DNA from 4 places in the Companilactobacillus sp. genome. Region 4 is predicted to be linked to each of the others. Evidence: predicted binding sites of a transcription regulator. Region 4 holds the regulator's gene; each other region holds the start of a gene.
What was found. Region 4 encodes Rex, which represses fermentation and respiration genes when NADH is low (regulators of the CRP and FNR family bind a similar motif). Its sites were predicted from a motif close to TTGTGAANTANTTCACAA; they were not measured.
Positions count from the first base shown of each region.

Region 1 (3,218 bases), 1.3 Mb from region 4:
GCATACCTCCAACAAAGCATTTAAAGCCAAAAAAAAAAGGAAAACCAATTAAGGTTTTCCTTTTTCTTATAATCAAAATAAATTATTCAGCGTCATATGCCTTTTGGAACAATTCAACAAGCTCTTGCTTGTTACCCTTACGAGGGTTAGAGAAGGCATTACCATCCTTCAAAGCATTTTCAGCCATCAATTCAAAGTCCTCGGGCTTTGCACCAATAGCTTTGATTGAACGAGGAATACCAACATCATCAGCCATTTGTCTCATAGCTTTGATAGCTAATTCGGCAGCGTCACGAGTTGATAGACCAGAAATGTCTTCGCCCATAGCAACAGCTAATTGAGCAAATCTTTCAGGACTTGAGATGATGTTGTATTCTTCAACGATAGGAAGAAGAATAGCACAGCATACACCGTGAGGAGCGTCATATTGACCACCAAGTTGGTGAGCCATAGCGTGAACGTAACCAAGGTCAGCGTTGTTAAATGCCATACCACCAAGCATTTCTGCTTCAACCATCTTAGTACGAGCTTCAACATCATGGCCGTTAGCGTAAGCTTCACGTAAGCTTTCTTCAACTAATTTGATACCTTCAAGACATTGAGCGTCTGTGATTTCGTTACGGTTGGTTGAAACGTAAGGTTCGATCAATTGAACGAATGTATCCATACCAGTTGCGGCAGTTAAGCCCTTTGGAACATCCAACATCAACATAGGATCGTTGAATGATACAAGTGGGATATTTCTCCATGAAACAACAACAAACTTGAGATGTGTTTCTGTATTAGTGATAACACAGTGTCTTGTAAGTTCTGAACCAGTACCAGCAGTTGTGTTAACAGCAATCAATGGAGGTAGAGCGTTGTCCAAAGTTTCGATACCATCAAGTTTTGTGATATCGTCGCCGTTTGTCAAAATAATACCAGTACCTTTACCAGTATCATGAGCTGAACCACCACCGATTGTGATGATACCGTCACAGTTGTTATCTAAGTAAACTTTTTTAGCTTCTTGAATGTTGTGAACCTTAGGATTTGGTTCAACACCGTTGTAGATAGTGAATTTAACACCAGCTGCTTTTAATGAGTCAGTAGCTTGTGCAACAGGTCCATTGTCGACACTTTCCAAAAACTTATCTGTAACGATCAATGGGTTAGTCATATTTAACATTTTGGCACGGTCGCCAATTTTCTTAATAACGCCAGCGCCGAAGAAGTTAACACTAGGCATTAAGAAATCGAAATTTTCTTTCATAAGAGTTCCTCCTCTTTAATATAAATTTATTCTATATATTCATGAAAGGCATTTCAATAACTTTGTTAATTATGTAACGAATTGAGCAATATTTTATAACTATTTATCACTATTTAAAAAGTGAATAAAAAATAGATATCATTTTGGTAGTTCATTTTCAATTTTTTGATTACAAAAATAGACGCAATATTTATTGAACAAATCAAATATGATGTCGTTAAGTTTTATTTAGTGATATTACACAAAGTATCAATAATAGATTATAATGTAAATAGTAAAGAGCAGTTCTTTATTTTGAATAAATCTGATCGATTTTTAGCTTAATTATTCTTAGTTCTAATTAACAATTTTCTGTGAATTACTTAACACATTCTGACTATTTACTAAAAAAATGAAAAATATGATTGCTAATATTTCAATTATCAATCATATTTGATAGCTAATGGTCAGAGATCAGGCTTTTCGCTAGTTAGTTCACAACAAAATTAGAATAATTGAAATAGAGCTGTAGGTAACTTACAATACAGGTACTAGGAAGAATATTTACCGGTGTCTCTTCCATATGTCAACGAAGAAAGGAACGGTGAAGATTATGGATGGAATAATAATTTTTATCGATATCGTATTCTTAGTAGGTGCTATTTTTAGCATTTATTGGCAATCACAAATTGAAATCAGAGCGACTTACAAACTATCAACCTTGATTTTTGCGGTTTTCGTTGGTGCATGGCTGATGATTTCTCCGGTGAATCGCTTGCCGTACATCCTTATGGTTGCTGAGTTCGTGACCTTGACGATCATGAATGGCGTTGGTGGAATTGGTTCTAAAAAGATCATCTTGAGTGGATTTTATTCTGGTGTGCTAGATTATTCGCAAATCGTTCACGTTACCTTGATCCCGATTGAGATACCTGGTCAAAATGAACGTGTGGCAGTTATCTTTAACACAAAACGTCCACAGCAAATTGAGTTGAACTTTAAGAGATCGTATAAAGACATTGAGAAATATTTAGAAGATAAATTGTCCAAGGATGTCCAAGTTGAGATTGGACAAGTTTAAATAGAAGACAATCAGAAAGACCTTACCCAGAAATTAACTGAGTAAGGTCTTTTTACATCTTCATATACAAAAGTGGATAAGGGTTTCCTTCTTCGTCAAGGTCAGTTCGTTGGTAGGTCTTGAAACCTAAGTGCTGATAAAAACCTACTGCTTGAGAATTTTGCTCATTGACTGTGACTGAATCGACGTGATAATTGTCGATCATGAATTGAATCAATTTTTTGCCAAGGCCACGTCCTCTGATGTCTGGATCGAGAAATAGCATTTCGATTCTATGTTGGTCAATGCCAATAAATCCCAAGGTTGAGCCGTCTTCTTCAGCAACTGCCAAGTGTTCGACTTCAGCAATCGCCTGCGGGACGTACTTTTTAATAGTAGCAACTTCTTCTGTTGATAAAAAATCGTGGGTAGCTAAGACTGATTTTTCCCAAATATCCACTAAGTTGGTGGTTAGTGCTTTATTCTGATTAGTTACTTCGATTATTTTCAACAATTTAACTCCTTTAGTTGGCTCCATTGATGTCACGTTTAGCATAACCGATGTAACCAACCGCAATCAAGACTACGGCGATAGCAATTTGCCACCAGAAGGTCCCAATATCCAAAGTATGAACGGGAACTTTCGGGATGTAGCCGAATGGCGTTAATTTATGCGTCCAATCTGGTAATTTGAGCAATTGTCCAAAATATTGGATAAACATGGAAATGATTAAATAGCCATAATTTAAACTAACTAATTTTGGAAGCCAGCCGACTAAACAGACTGAAATTCCTAACATGATCAGCGTTGGTGATAGGTAAGCGTAGAATCCACGCATAAAAATTTCTAGTCCTAACGGATGAGTCATAGAGTAAACTCCACCAAGCTGCAGTCCCCAAATGCCGGCGAATAAAGCTAAAAAGGTT
Region 1 covers NZ_JAKVLR010000001.1:1,232,282-1,235,499, reverse strand. The annotation lists gene LKF16_RS06080 (iron-containing alcohol dehydrogenase) at 83-1,252, opposite strand; gene LKF16_RS06075 (hypothetical protein) at 1,815-2,312, shown strand; gene LKF16_RS06070 (GNAT family N-acetyltransferase) at 2,365-2,802, opposite strand; gene LKF16_RS06065 (ABC transporter permease) at 2,816-3,218, opposite strand, start outside.
Region 1: a site for Rex is predicted at 1,315-1,332, ahead of LKF16_RS06080 (iron-containing alcohol dehydrogenase). Genes of this name have one in related genera too.

Region 2 (3,218 bases), 1.3 Mb from region 4:
TGTTCACGATATTCTTTACCGATAGTAGGAGCCCAAGTAAAGTCCCCATTATCGAATTTTTGATCAACTTCTGGGATTCGTCTTAATAAACGACCAATCATCAGCACAGCGTGTTCGGCAATAGCGTTAGGCGAGTATACGGGAACATTTGATAGTTTCATGTCGAATTCCTTGAGGTCGTCAAAGTTGAAATTATCATAACCGACATTTCGGATCGAAATGTTCTTGATACCTTGGTCATTCAAAATCTTCAACGATTCTCTTTCGTAAGGTGTAGTCTGCAAAGTGACTACGCCACTGGCACCATCAGCTAATTTAGCAGTTTCTGGCGTCAATGTTTGGTCAGTATAACCGACCTCAACTTCAGGATTCGCTTTTTGCCAATTTTCCAATGATGGTTTTTCATCTTCTCGAATTCCGTAAGCAAATATTTTCATAAAAAGTGATTAATCTCCTTTTGTTACTGAGAATCTGCATCAAATCGATTTAAAACATAAATTGCTACTACAACAATAATAGCACCAGCGACTTCGGCAAAGTTAACTTGTAGCGATAAGAATAGAACACTTAACACTAGGGTAGTAAAAGGCTGGACCGCATCAGTGATACTGATAGTTGCGGCAGTGGTGTATTTAGTACTGAATACCATAAGTAAGAAGGCAATAACGTTACTCAATAAGATAACGCCAATAACGCCCAGCAATCCTTTTGTTGAAAGGTGCGGTGCGTTGACCCACATTGGATGGAAAAAGTTTGAGAAAATACCTGCAAAAAGCATTCCCCAACCAGTTACCAAAAGTCCGTTGTGCTTAGCGATCAATTGTTGTGGGATAACGATATATAAAGCAGCGGTGATACCACTACCAATTCCCCAAAGTACTGATGAAAAAGGAATGGCGAGTTTTGAGAAGTCACCACGTGTGATCAGCAATACAACACCAAGTAAAGCGAGGGCAAAAGAAATCACGTCGACACGTAATACTTTTTTATGGAAAAAGATTATCGATCCTAACATGATAAACAATGGCGATAAGTATTGAAGGATTGTTGCAGTTGATGCATTTCCTTGTTGAATAGCATAAAAGAACGTGTACATATTTAAAAACAATCCAAAAATTGAAAACGCAATCAAAGTCAGCGTTTCTTTCCAAGATTTAAAAATCGAAAAGAATTCATTTTTGGGTAAAACAATTAAAGCAATTGCTAACAGGATAACTCCGGCGACAGTTGTTCTAACGCCAACGAACCACATTGCAGGAATGTTCATGTCTTTAGCGACAATTTGTTGAACAGCTCCAGAAATACCCCAAGTAATTGAAGCAATTAGTGCCAGAAAGAAACCTTTTTTTAGTCTTTTTCTGATCTCTTTAGTACTTTCTTCCATAAAAACCCCTCCGTAACCAAAAACTATTACGCCTATTATACCGTTAGGAGTCTTAATTTGGGAATGTTTTTATCTGGATAACAAAAAATTGGCATAGCATTTATTTAATAAATGACATGACGTTTGCCACATTGTGAAAAAAGTTCTATCCCATTATAACAATATATTATAAATATTTACTTAATCATAACCGTTGACACGGCAATGTTATAACTATTTTTGTAAGAATATCTTACGAAAAGTGATTGTGAAATTTATAAAATCTTGCTATACTGTGATTGCATTAAGAAAGCGATTTCAATTTTAAGGAGGCGCCATTATGAAAATTGGTATACCCAAAGAAATTAAAAATCACGAAGAACGTGTTGGTATTACACCGGCCGGAGTTGCAAATTTGGTTCGGGCTGGGCATGAGGTCGTAGTTGAGACCAATGCCGGTGTTGGATCAGGATACACAGATCCACAATATAAAGAAATGGGAGCAGAGATGGGTTCAGCAGAGGATGCTTGGAACTGCAATATGGTTATCAAAGTTAAAGAACCTCTGGAAGCTGAGTACAAATATTTTAGAAATGATTTGATTATTTATACATATCTTCACTTAGCTGCTGACAAGAAACTCACCGAAGCTCTACTCAAGAGTGGAACCACCGGAATTGGTTATGAAACGATGGTTGGACCAAGAGGTGGATTGCCACTATTAGTTCCAATGAGTGAAATTGCCGGACGTATGTCAGTCCAAGTAGGGGCACATTTCCTCGAACAAGTAAATGGTGGTAAAGGATTGTTACTTTCAGGTGTTCCCGGTGTTAGACGTGGTGAAGTAACCATCATCGGCGCCGGAACAGTAGGATTCAACGCAGCTAAGATTGCAGTTGGATTAGGTGCAAACGTAACAATTCTTGATATCAACGCAGCAAGATTGGCAGAAGTAGAAAATATTTTTGATGGAAAAGTTCAAACATTGATCTCAAATCCTCATAATATTGCCATGTGCGTTAAGAAATCTGATTTAGTAGTCGGGGCTGTATTAATTCCAGGTGCAGTTGCTCCAAAACTAGTTACAACTGAAATGATCGAAAGTATGGAACCTGGTTCTGTAGTGGTTGATATTCCAATTGACCAAGGTGGTATTTTCGAAACTAGCGTTAAAGCTACAACTCATAGTGATCCAGTATTCGTATCACATGATGTCTTGCATTATACAGTTGCTAATATACCTGGTGCAGTTCCAAAGACTGCTACTGAAGCACTTTCCAGTGCAACAATTCCTTATGCAGTAGAAATTGCTAACAAGGGATTAAACGAAGCCGCAAAGAACAATACTATCTTGACAGGTATCAATACTTGGGATGGTAAATTAACTGAAAAGGCCGTAGCAGATAGTTTGGAATTACCATACGCACCATTTGCTGCTGACCTTCAGACCAGTTAATGTAACAAACAATGGATAATAACAAAATTGACATAAAGATCCTTTTGGATAATGCCAAAAAAGGTGATCGTAAGAAAACCTTAGGTCTGTTTGATCTTTCGATTCTGGGGATCGGAGCAATCATCGGTACTGGTATTTTAGTATTGACTGGTATCGTGGCTGCAACCGATGCGGGACCTGGAGTTGTCTATTCATTCTTGATCGCGGCATTAGCCAGTGGACTGATCGGTCTGTGCTATGCGGAGCTAACTACTAGTATCCCCAATTCTGGTAGTGCTTATGTATACGCGTGGGCCTCGATCGGAAAACGTGTAGGATTCTTTGCCGGTTGGACATTGTTAGGTGTGTATATTACTACTACCGCAACTGTAGCGAATGGATGGTCTGGATATGTCCATT
Region 2 covers NZ_JAKVLR010000001.1:1,266,089-1,269,306, reverse strand. The annotation lists gene LKF16_RS06225 (D-2-hydroxyacid dehydrogenase) at 1-437, opposite strand, end outside; gene LKF16_RS06220 (DMT family transporter) at 461-1,384, opposite strand; gene ald (alanine dehydrogenase) at 1,704-2,819, shown strand; gene LKF16_RS06210 (APC family permease) at 2,831-3,218, shown strand, end outside.
Region 2: a site for Rex is predicted at 1,630-1,647, ahead of ald (alanine dehydrogenase). Genes of this name have one in related genera too.

Region 3 (3,218 bases), 480 kb from region 4:
TTCGTCTGATGCTAGCCAGGCTGCTCCTGCTGCTACTTCTTCTGGTGTTCCGATTCTGTCCATTGGGATCATTGAGACTGTCTTGTCGTATTGTTTCTTATCGGCAAATTTTTCAGCGTTGATTGGTGTGTTGATTGCTCCTGGTCCGATGGCATTTACTCTGACATTTTGGTTCGCATATTCCATAGCGATTGTCTTCGTAAATAGTTTTACTCCGCCTTTAGCTGCTGCATAACTAGCAAATGTTGGCCAAGGAATTTGTTCGTGGACTGAAGACATATTGATGATATTGCCCTTCTTGTCGTTAGATACAAAGTAATCCAAAGCTGTCTTTGATCCTAAAAAGACGCCTCGTTGGTCAACTGCAATTACTTTGTCCCAATCTTCCAAAGAAACCTTGTGAGTTGGAGACTTGATTTCCATTCCGGCATTGTTGACCCACACATCTAGTCCACCAAATTCATGAATAGCTGTGTCCAACAACTTTTTGTTTCCTTCTTCAGTACTGATATCAGCTTGCACAATGGCTGCACGTCCACCTTCATCTTCAACGACCTTGGCAGCCTTTTGAGCACCTACCTCATCAGTATGATAATTGATTACGACCGACATATGTTCGCCGCCAAAACGCTTAGCGATAGCATTGCCGATTCCTTTCGATCCGCCAGTTACGACGGCAACTTTTCCATTCAAATCTGAGTACATAATGTTACCTCATTTCTCATGAATTTCTTAATACACGTCCATTACATTCCTTGATTATTCAATTGTCAATCAAATACAATTCCTTACCCAATTGCCTGAAAAAAATAAGATCAGAAAACTGACCTTATTTCAGAAATAAACTTGATTGTAATGGAATTTTGTTTTTGACGCTCTCTTGATCTGAAATGAGCTTTCAAAAACAGACTCTTCCGCTTGCCACGGATATAACTGATTGCACAATCCGCAATAAGTCATATCCTGAGCAATGCTCAGAGTCTACCCGTTTTTGACGCTCTCTTGATCTTTTACTCTTGTCTTCCATGGTGATACATATCGACTGCTGTATCTTTTAGACTGTTCAATTTTTCCATATCTTCAGCTGAGATTTCAAAATCTAACTTGGCATTGTCTAAGATATGAGCTTTTTGAGTTGCCTTTGGTAGTGGTAAAGCACCGTTTTGGACAACAAACTCAATAGCTAATTGGGCAACACTGGCATCATATTTTTCTGCGATTCTTTCAACTGTTGGGTTACTCAACATTCTACCTGTTGCCAATGGTGAGTAAGCTTCAATCAAAATGTCCTTGTCTGTAGCAAACTTAGTGATCTTAGGTTCTGTGTAACCGACATAATATTGAATTTGATCAACTGCAGGCGTTACTTTGGCAGTTGATAGCAAGCTTTCTAGATCATGAACATTAAAGTTTGAAACACCAATCGACTTAACTTTTCCAGATGCCTGAATCTCTTCAAGTGCCTTCCAAATTTCTTGGTTAGCCTTATCATATTTTTCAATATTTTCAGACTTGCCCATTTCTGCCCATGGGAATGGTGCGTGGACTAAGTACAAGTCTAGGTAATCGATGTCCAAATTGTTGAAGGTTTCTTCAAAATCTTTTTTAGCGCCTTCATATGTCTTAGTTTCGCCAGGTAATTTTGACGTAACGTAAATTTGGTCACGAGGAATTCCTGAATCACGAACCGCTTGACCAACTTCTTTTTCATTGCCATAAGCTAAAGCTGTATCGATGTGACGATATCCGGCTTGAAGTGCATCCAAAACTGATTGGCGTGTCTTTTCAGCTGGCATTTGCCATGTACCGAAAGCTACCTTAGGAATCTTAATACCGTTATTTAAAGTATAGGTTTCATCTAATTTTGTCATTTATTAACCTTCTCTCGTTATTTCAAGGATTAATTTATACCTTCGACCACACTCTAACGCAACCATTTATTTTAAAAAATTTTGAAGATATTTGTTTATCGAATCTTTAATTTTTATCAACAAAGAGTAAAATTATCAATGTAAAGGTTTTCACAAACTTAGGTTTTTTAAAAATTAGGAGGAATTATTCATGGTTAGTCAACATAATATTGCACGCTGGGACGCAACTTATGACGTTGTAGTTCTCGGTTTCGGTGGTGCCGGTGCAACTGCTGCACGTTTCGCTGCCGACGATGGAGCAAAGGTATTGCTCGTTGATTCAGCACCAGAGGGACATGAAGGTGGAAACACGCGTTATGCCGCTCAATTGATCAATACTGGTAAAGATTTCGACGAGGAAAAGAAGTATTACAAACACCTGACTGGCCCTATGGACCTCGATGAAGATATGATCGACACTTATGTAGAAGGTATGGTCGACATGCCTAACTACATGAAAAAATATTTAGGCGTGGACGAACCAACTAGTGGTAAAGAACTGTTTGGCGACAGCCCAATTTATAAGCCTGTACTTTGGGAGTATCCAGAATATGATGGTGGGCAAACTAACGACGTCTTAATGATGCACAAAGGTATTTGGGACGCTGCATTGTGGAAGAATCTTCGTCAACAAGTCATGGACCGTTCAGACAAAATCGACGTTTGGTTCAAGTCACCTGCTAAGCATTTGATTCAAGATCCAATCACTCAAGAGATCATTGGTGTTCAAATCGAACGTGAACACGTGATCAGAAACATCCGTGCCAAAAATGGTGTGGTTATGACTATGGGTGGATTTGAAAATAACAAACAAATGATGCAAGACTACACTGGTGCCTACAAGGCTGCCCCACTTGGTTCAATTTACAATAAGGGTGACGGTATCCACATGGCCGAAGAAGTCGGAGCTGACATGTGGCACATGCGTAACTATGAAGCACTAGGCATGTTGCATGGTCTCGCATTCGATGTTCCAGAAGGAGAACGTGCTCAATTGATTTTGGACTTCCCTGAAGTCTTTACTGGAAGTATTATCACTGTTGGTGATGATGGTTCACGTTACTTCAATGAAAGTGAAAATAATCGTCACGGCCACATTTTCCAAAACGGCCACTGGAACGTTCCCGAAACTAACGTTCATCCTTATTTGATTTTTGATCAAGCACAATATGATGCCATCAAGAATAAAGAAGAATTACCTTACAAAGACTTTTTCAAAGTCCTAACTAAGGCTGATTCAATCAAAGATTTAGCTAAAGCAATCGATGTTGACCCTAAGACTTTGAACAAGACTGTCAAAGATTTCAA
Region 3 covers NZ_JAKVLR010000001.1:2,063,549-2,066,766, reverse strand. The annotation lists gene LKF16_RS09880 (glucose-1-dehydrogenase) at 1-705, opposite strand, end outside; gene LKF16_RS09875 (aldo/keto reductase) at 1,011-1,871, opposite strand; gene LKF16_RS09870 (FAD-binding protein) at 2,062-3,218, shown strand, end outside.
Region 3: a site for Rex is predicted at 2,010-2,027, ahead of LKF16_RS09870 (FAD-binding protein). Genes of this name have one in related genera too.

Region 4 (3,218 bases):
GAGGAAATACTGATCATGGGATACGATCACGAGTGCGCCACGATAATTCTTGAGATATCCTTCTAGCCACTCGACAGTTTCGATGTCCAAATGGTTCGTTGGCTCATCAAGTAGAAGAATCTCGTGATGTTCCAAAAGCATTTTGGCCATTGCCAGACGTGAACGCTCGCCACCTGATAATGTTGAGACTTTATCGTGCCATACAGACTCATCAAAGCCAAATCCAGCTAGGACACTCCGAATTTCTGATTGATAGCCGTAGCCGTTTTCCTGACGGAACTTATTTTGTAGCTGATCGTACTGCTTTAAAATTTGGTCGTAATCGTCAACGGATGGGTCGGCTAATTTTTCTTCGAGCGAATGCATCTGCTTTTCGTCCTTTTTGAGGTAGTTAAAAACGGCCTCCATCTCGGAAAAAATTTCATTTTCGGTATTTAATCCTGAATCCTGGGCTAAATAGCCAATATTTGTGTCTTTTTTTAAAGCAATATTTCCAGAATTGTAACTCTCTTGATCAGAGATAATTTTAAGTAAAGTTGATTTACCAACGCCGTTTCTTCCAACTAGACCAATTCGACTATTGTCTTGGACTTCAAAACTGACATTGGAAAAAAGTTTTTTTGTTCCAAAATTTTTTGTAATATTTTGAGCTTGTAATAATATCAATATAAAACTCCTTTGCATATTCACAAATTATACTATGAATTTTGTTATTTTCATGGCTTTTTGAGCGAAAGTATTGTTTTTTTCACAAGTTTTGTATATTATTTTAAATAGTGAAAACACGCACATGGTGGTGGATTATGACAAAAACAACAGTTCCAAACGCAACAATCAAAAGGTTGCCAATATATTATAGATATTTTCAATTCTTAAAAGATGAAGGTACTCAAAAGATTTCTTCTGGCGAATTGTCAGATGGTATCAAAATTGATAGTGCAACGATTCGTCGTGACTTCTCATATCTCGGCGCTTTAGGTAAGCGTGGTTATGGATATGACGTTAATGAATTAGTCGCATTTTTCAAGAAGTTACTTAACCAAGACAAGCGTACTAACGTAGCGCTAGTCGGTGTTGGTAACTTGGGTAATGCTTTGTTAAATTATAACTTCTCAAGAACTAATAACGTTCGTATCGCAGCTGCTTTTGATATCGACAAGTCAATCGTCGGTACAGTTAAGAGTGGCGTTCCAGTATATGACATTAGTGAGATCAAAGAACAATTGAGTCTTCAACAGATCGATGTAGTTATTTTAACAGTTTCATCTAATGCAGCACAAACTACTGCAGACGAATTAGCTAAAGCAGGCGTTAGAGGTATCTTGAACTTTACACCGGTCATTATTAATGTACCTAGCTCAATCCGTGTACATTACGTTGACTTGGCTAACGAATTGCAAACATTGATCTTCTTCTTGGATCGCGATCGTGACGCTAAAGAAGCAGAATAGTTCTATTTTTTGAATAGTGAGGGATTATATATAATGAGTGAACCATTATTTTTAAAACCTGTATTTCATGAGAAAATCTGGGGAGGCCGTAAACTCCAAACAGCTTTTGGCTATGATATTCCTGATGGTGATATTGGCGAATGTTGGGCAATTTCTGGACATCCACATGGACGTTCTCAAGTTGAAAATGGAGAATTTGCGGGTCAATACTTAGATGACCTCTGGAATGATCACAAGGAATTATTCGGTGATCCCAAGGGTAAAGTGTTCCCATTGTTAACTAAGATCTTAGATGCTGAAGCTAGTTTGTCAGTTCAAGTGCATCCTGATAACGAATATGCGGAAAAGCATGAGCACGAATTAGGTAAGACAGAATGCTGGTACATTATTGATGCCGAACCAGGATCATATTTGATTTATGGCCACAACGCAAAGACTAAAGCTGAATTGGACAAGATGATCGAATCAGGCGATTGGGATGATTTGTTACGCAAGGTCCCAGTGAAGACTGGCGATTTCTTCTACGTCCCAAGTGGTACTGTTCATGCGTTGAACAAAGGTATCATGGCGCTTGAAACGCAACAAAGTAGCGATACGACTTATCGTTTGTATGACTATGACCGTATTCAAGCAAGTACTGGTAAGAAACGTGAGCTACATATTAAACAATCTGAAGATACGATCATGGTTCCTCATAAGGATCCTGAATTAAATATTATTAAGCGCGATGAAGGTAAGAACCAATTTACAACTTACGTTCAACCTCCAATGTCACCTTACTTTGCAGTCTATCGCTGGCAAATTCAAGAACCAGCTGTATTCAATCACGAGATCGGTAAATATACCTTGATTTCAGTGATCGACGGCAACGGTTTATTGACTGTTGATGGCAACGATTATAAGTTAGCCAAGGGTCAACATTTGATCATTCCAGCCACAGTAAGTAAGTGGACGATTGATGGTCAACTTGATATTATTGCGTCTGAATCAGGCGAGGAATAAACTATAGGAGTTAAGACTAAATCTTAACTCCTTTTTTTATGGCTTATCCTGTCTATACCAATTTTTGTTTTCAGAATAAAAATACATAATTTTCATTTTATAACGACAGAAATAACGACTTATTTATTCAATTTATTTTTTACAAAAATGTTTCAAAATTGTTAAAAATGATTTTAAATGACGAATAAAGTGCTGTCATTTCTCTCAAAAAATGATATTATGAAAAGGTTCACAAGAAGGGTGAGCTGGGATAGGAAAATTGATCAATGTTGATTGTGATTTAATCAGCGGATATATTTTTTTAATATTAAAGAAAACGCTTTAATTGAAAAATGTATCTTGAAAATATCTTCGTTAAGTGCTGTGTTAACTGAGTATTTTCATTAATTTCAATTGATGTTGTTCAATCGACTTGTCATTTTAGCGTATCAGTCTTTTTCAAATAAAGATCAATATGTCGCAGTATTGTGATTTTAATGGTCGTCAACAGTTATTTTTGTAGACGAACATAGGGGGAAGGCAAATATGTGGGATTACCGTTTTTTTTAGTGGTAGCGTTTTAAACATTTTCTTTATACGTTTCAAACCATGAGATAAATCATATGAAAATGTGAAAAAGTTATCACTGATTGGTGTGGTATTTTCAGTTACAGTTGGTTTTTCCGGCTATAGCAAAACAAATAGGAGGTAAAAGAATGGTAAGTATTGTCATTGCTAGTCACGGTAAATTCGCTGACGGTATTAAGCAATCTGGATCAATGATCT
Region 4 covers NZ_JAKVLR010000001.1:2,546,301-2,549,518, forward strand. The annotation lists gene LKF16_RS12210 (ABC-F family ATP-binding cassette domain-containing protein) at 1-666, opposite strand, end outside; gene LKF16_RS12215 (redox-sensing transcriptional repressor Rex) at 804-1,451, shown strand; gene manA (mannose-6-phosphate isomerase, class I) at 1,485-2,453, shown strand; gene LKF16_RS12225 (PTS sugar transporter subunit IIB) at 3,149-3,218, shown strand, end outside.